DNA from 2 places in the Clostridium sp. Marseille-QA1073 genome. Region 1 is predicted to be linked to the other one. Evidence: predicted binding sites of a transcription regulator. Region 1 holds the regulator's gene; the other holds the start of a gene.
What was found. The regulator HrcA, encoded in region 1, represses chaperone genes, less so after heat shock. The targets are predictions, from matches to a motif close to TGTTAGCACTCNNNNNNNNNGAGTGCTAACA.

Region 2: the regulator HrcA is predicted to act here: its motif matches at 1,594-1,624, upstream of groES (co-chaperone GroES).

Annotation. Positions count from the first base shown of each region.
Region 1 is NZ_JBSVQM010000003.1:83,660-86,881, reverse strand. It holds gene hemW (radical SAM family heme chaperone HemW) at 1-1,049, shown strand, start outside; gene hrcA (heat-inducible transcriptional repressor HrcA) at 1,140-2,180, shown strand; gene grpE (nucleotide exchange factor GrpE) at 2,222-2,824, shown strand; gene dnaK (molecular chaperone DnaK) at 2,844-3,222, shown strand, end outside.
Region 2 is NZ_JBSVQM010000013.1:12,612-15,833, reverse strand. It holds gene ACY1IQ_RS12590 (DNA-3-methyladenine glycosylase family protein) at 1-360, shown strand, start outside; gene ACY1IQ_RS12585 (TVP38/TMEM64 family protein) at 575-1,285, shown strand; gene groES (co-chaperone GroES) at 1,673-1,957, shown strand; gene groL (chaperonin GroEL) at 2,007-3,222, shown strand, end outside.

The DNA of each region.
Region 1 (3,222 bases):
AAGGGTATATGCTCGATTATGCTAAAGCCTTATCTAAAGAAATTAACAACATAAGCAGTGAGACGGTTATAAAAACAATATTTATAGGTGGGGGGACTCCCACCTATTTATCTTTAGAAGGCTTTAAGATAATAAAAGAAAGTATAGATAAACTAAATATTCATAAAGATGTAGAATTTACTGTAGAAGGAAATCCAGGAACCTTTACAAAAGAGAAATTAGAGTTTTTGAAAAATATGGGAGTTAATAGATTAAGTATAGGACTTCAAGCTTGGCAGAATAGTTTATTAAAAACTTTAGGAAGGATTCATACTATAGAAGAATTTAAAGAAAGTTATTTAATGGCAAGACAATTAGGTTTTAATAATATTAATATAGATTTAATGTTTGGACTTCCCAATCAAAGCCTTAAGATGTGGGCGGAAACTCTTGAAGAAGTAGCATCATTAGATCCAGAGCATTTATCTTGTTATAGCTTAATTATTGAGGAAGAAACTCCATTTTTTAATCTTAATAAAAACAAAAAATTAAATTTACCTAATGAAGATGTTGAACGACAAATGTACTCTACTACTTTAAAAACCTTAAGCAAATATGGTTATAGCCAATATGAAATCTCTAATTTTTGTAAAGAGGGTAAGGAATGTAAACATAACTTAGTATATTGGGATTTAAATCCTTATATTGGTTGTGGTGTTGCCGCCCATTCTTACATAGATAATATAAGGTATTCAAATGCTGAAAATATAAAAGATTATATAGAGAGAATGAATAAATATAATAGCCCGTTAGTATATAAAAATGAAAATACATTAGAAGAAAATGTAGAAGAGTTTATGTTTTTAGGTCTCAGAAAAATTCATGGTATTAAAAAAGAAGAATTTGAGAAAAGATTTTCACAAAACATACATAGTATTTATGGAGAAGTTATTAATAAGTATAAATATTTAAACATGTTATGCGAAACTGAGGAAAGAATATTTTTAAATGAAAGGGGAATAGAGGTATCTAATATAATTATGTCTGAATTTTTACTAGAAAAATCATAAAGGGTATTGACAATTAAAAATTTAAATGATATTTTAAAAATGTAGTGATTAGCACTCAATAATAGAGAGTGCTAATAAAGAGGTGATAACATGAAGATTGATGATAGAAAAATTTATATACTTCAGGCTATTATCAATGACTACATTATCTATGGAGAGCCTGTAGGGTCAAGAACTATTGCTAAAAAGTATGATTTAGGAATTAGTTCAGCTACTATAAGAAATGAGATGGCAGACTTAGAGGAAATGGGATATTTAGAACAATTACATACCTCTTCAGGAAGAAAACCTTCAGATAAGGGGTATAGGCTGTATGTAGATAGACTTATGAAATTATCCTCTTTAACTCAAGAAGAAGAAAGTGCCATAAAAAATTATTTAGTAGATTTAGCTTTTAGTGAAATTGACAAAATTGTAAAAGGTGCAACTCAAATTCTTTCAGAACTTACAAATTTAACATCTATTGTAAAAGCACCATCGGTTAAAAAAAGTTTTGTTAAATATATACAGTTAATTAGCCTAGATAAGAATAGTATTTTGTCTACAATTATCACAGATAGTGGTTTAATAAAGCATAATGTTATTAGAGTTAAGAATCCAATTGATAATAATTCATTATTCAAAATAAATAATATTTTAAATATAAGACTAAGAGATATTTCTGTAGAAAAAATTAATTTAGAATTATTAATTAATCTAAAAAAAGATTTACATGGAAATGAAGAAATATTCGATGCTATACTTCCTGTACTTTATGAAAGTTTGGTGAATACTGAAAATAGTGAGGTTTATATAGAAGGAAGCACAAATATTTTTAACTATCCTGAGTACAATAATATTGATAAAGCAAAGGAATTTTTAGTGTTAGTTAATAATTCAGAAAATATCAGTAATATTCTTGAAAATGATGAAGGCGAATTATCTATAAAAATTGGGCGAGAGAATTTTATGGAATGCGCTAAAGATTGCAGCATAATAACTGCAACATATAGTTATAATGGCAATTCATTAGGAACTATAGGAGTTATAGGGCCCACTAGAATTCCCTATGGTAAGGTAATTGCAGTCCTTAATAGCATAGTTAATGAACTAAATATTAATATATCAAAAAAATACAACGGTTTTAAGTAAAATCGTTGTATTATAATAGCTTTGGAATGGAGGAATGAGAAGTGCAAAATATAGATGAAGATCTGAAAAATAAAAAGATGGAAGAGGCTTTAAAAAATAATGAAGAAGTTGATAATGTTGAAGAGACTTTAGAAGAATCTGAAATAAATGAGGATAAAGAGTTTGAAGACATATCATCACCAGAACTTTATGATGTAAAAGCTTTAAAAGAAGAAAATGAAAGTCTAAAACAGGAATTATCATCATTAAAAGATAGAATTTTAAGATTAACTGCTGAATATGATAACTATAGGAAAAGAACAGCAAAAGAAAAAGAGAATATTTATGTAGATGCTTGCGGAGATGTTCTAAAGGAAATGTTCCCTGTTCTAGATAATCTTGAACGTGCACTAAATGCTAGTGGAAGTGAAGAAGATCTAAAAAAGGGAATAGAGATGACTGTTAAGCAATTTAGTACTTCATTTGAAAAATTAGGAGTAGAGGAAGTTGCTACAGATATTGAATTCGATCCTAATCTTCATAATGCTGTTATGCATGTAGAAGATGAGAATTTAGGTAAAAATCAAATTGCAGAAGTTTTCTTAAAAGGATATAAAAAAGGAAATAAAGTATTAAGATATAGTATGGTAAAAGTTGCAAATTAACATTTAGGAGGTAAATACAATGGGAAAAATAATAGGTATTGATTTAGGTACAACAAATTCATGTGTGGCTGTTATGGAAGGTGGAGAACCAGTTATAATTCCAAATGCAGAAGGTGCAAGAACTACTCCTTCAGTAGTATCTTTTTTAGCAGATGGAGAAAGATTAGTAGGTCAAGTAGCAAAAAGACAAGCAATCACAAATCCAGATAAAACAATAATATCAATAAAAAGACATATGGGAACTAACCATAAAGTTAAAATAGATGAAAAGGAATATACTCCTCAAGAAATATCAGCAATGATTCTTCAAAAAATTAAAGCTGATGCAGAGGCATATTTAGGAGAAACAGTAACAGAAGCTGTTATAACAGTTCCAGCATATTTTAATGACAGTGAAA
Region 2 (3,222 bases), on a different contig from region 1:
TTAGGAGTTGGGTTTAGAGCAAAATACATAACTGATGCTATAAACAAAGTTTATAATAATGTTTATAATTTGGAAGAAATAAAAGCATTGAGTGATGATGAATGTCATGAAGCGCTAAAACAATTTAATGGTATAGGCCCTAAAGTTTCAGATTGCATAATGCTTTTCTCAATGGAAAAATACTCTGCTTTTCCTGTGGATGTATGGGTAAAAAGAGCAATGCAATTTTTCTATTTAGCACCAGATGTATCTTTACCTAAGATAAGGATCTTTGCTCGTGATAAATTTGGAGAATTATCAGGTTTTGCGCAACAATATCTATTTTACTACGCTAGGGAGAATAATATAAAAATTGAGTAGTATGAACAAGTTAGTCGATTGAGAGTTGAAAATGGACAATTGACAATTGAGGTTGAAATTAGTTTTAATCAAACTAATTTCTTCTAATATATTTTTAATAAAAGTGACTGCGTCACTTTAAAAAAGAAATCAATTGAAAACTTCTCCTATAAAAGAGAAGTATCAATAATTGTCCATTGTCAATCGTCAATTCTCAATTGTAGAAGGGATATTTATGAATTATATAATTGATAAAATAAATAAGTATAAAGGATATATTATATTAGGAATTCTCATAATCATTGGTGGTTTTATTGGTTATGAGTATTTTTTTAAATATGCTCATTTATTTAAAAATCCAGAAAAGATAAAAGAAATTATCTTATCCTATGGAAGTTATAGCATATTGATCTTTATACTAATACAAATACTTCAAGTAGTATTTTTCTTTATTCCAGGAGAGGTTATACAAATTGCAGGAGGATATGTTTTTGGTAGCTTTTTAGGAGGAATAATTTCCGTTATTGGCATTTTTCTAGGAAGCGCTATTGGGTATCTAATTGCGAGATATTTAGCAAGAGATATGGTTCGAAAAATCATAGAAAAGAAAAATCTAAAATTTTTTAGAAAGATATTAACAAAAGGTAGTAATAAAATGGTCATATTGCTTGTATACTTAATTCCAGGGATACCTAAAGATATACTAGTCTATCTTTGTGGATTATCCGATGTAGATTTTTGGGATTTTATATTATATTCAAGTATAGGCAGATTTCCATGGATAATTATTTCAGCTATATTTGGAGATAGTATAGGTGATAGAAATTATGTAACTTTAGGAAGCTTAGCAGTAATATCTATTATATTCTTTTTAATAGGAGTACTAAAAGGAAATAAAGTACTTCAATATTTACATGAAAAAAGAAAAAAAGGGAATAAATATTAAAGCATATTTAAAAATACCAGTTAGTATGCTCATTTAATTTGTATCATACTGCGTGACTAGGATCTAATGATAGCTAGAGTATAACGAAAATTTGTCGAACTGTTTAATATAAAATAAATTTTGTGTCTTTAACTAGCTATTTTATTTCATATACCTAAAATAAAAGTTGATAAAAAAATACAATTAATAGAAATATTGAGAAAAGATAAGGAAAATAAAGTTATATTAAGGAAAATTGGAATAAAGGCTGTTTTTGAAGTGTAAAGCAAATTTGATATTAATCTAAGGTTTAATTATGATAATAATAGAATTAGCACTCAATGATATGGAGTGCTAACAAGTGAAAATAAATAATTTTTATTTCATATATTTAAGGAGGGCTAAACTATGGCAATAAAACCACTTGGTGACAGAGTAGTTATAAAAAGATTAGAGGCTGAGGAGAAAACTAAGAGCGGAATAGTTCTTACGTCAGCATCAAAGGAGAAACCACAAGAGGCTGAGGTTATTGCAGTAGGCTCAGGACTTGTAGTTGACGGAAAAGAAATAAAAATGGAAGTTAAAGTAGGGGATAAAATATTATTCTCTAAATACGCAGGTAATGAAATTAAACACGAAGGACAAGAATATATCATATTAAAGCAAGAAGATATATTAGCAGTTATAGAGTAGTATTATAGAACATAGTCGAAAAATAAGCTTATAATAGGAGGTTTTTATCATGGCTAAGACAATTTTATTCGGTGAAGAAGCAAGAAGAGCTATGCAAAGAGGAGTGGATACTTTAGCAGATACAGTTAAAGTGACTTTAGGACCAAAAGGAAGAAATGTTGTTTTAGATAAAAAATTCGGTTCTCCACTTATAACTAATGACGGAGTAACAATTGCTAGAGAAATAGAACTTGAAGATGCTTTTGAAAATATGGGAGCACAACTTGTTAAAGAAGTTGCTACAAAAACTAATGATGTAGCAGGGGATGGTACTACAACAGCTACAGTTTTAGCTCAAGCTATAATAAGAGAGGGCTTAAAAAACGTAACAGCTGGTGCTAATCCAATGTTAATAAGAAATGGAATAAGAATGGCAGTAGATAAGGCTGTTGAAGAAATAAAAAAATATTCTAAGCCAATAAACGGAAAAAGCGATATATCAAGAGTTGCAGCTGTATCAGCAGCAGATGAAGAAATCGGACAATTAATAGCAGATGCAATGGAAAAGGTAGGAAATGAAGGAGTTATCACTGTTGAAGAGTCTAGAACTATGGGAACAGAGTTTGACGTAGTTGAAGGAATGCAATTTGACAGAGGATATTTAAGTTCATATATGGTAACAGACCCAGATAAAATGGAAGCTATTTTAGATGATGCATATATCCTAATCACTGATAAGAAAATCAGTAACTTACAAGAAATTCTACCAGTACTTGAGCAAATAGTTCAGCAAGGAAAGAAATTATTAATAATTGCTGAAGACATAGAAGGAGAAGCATTAGCTACATTAGTAGTTAATAAATTAAGAGGAACATTTACTTGTGTTGCTGTTAAAGCTCCTGGATTTGGTGATAGAAGAAAAGAAATGCTTGAAGATATAGCAATACTTACAGGTGGAGTTGTAATTTCTGAAGAATTAGGATATGACCTAAAAGAAGCTACAGTAGAAATGCTTGGAAGAGCTGAAAGTGTTAAAATTTCTAAAGAAAACACAACTATTGTAAATGGAAAAGGCGACAAAGAAAAAATAGCTCAAAGAGTAAATCAAATAAAAGTTCAAATGGAAGAAACAACTTCTGAATTTGACAAAGAAAAATTAAATGAAAGACTTGCAAAACTTGCAGGTGGAGTAGCTGTAATAAAAGTTGGAGCTGCTACAGAAACAGAACTTAAAGAAAGAAAGTTAAGAATAGAAGACGCATTAGCTGCTACTAAAGCTGCTGTTG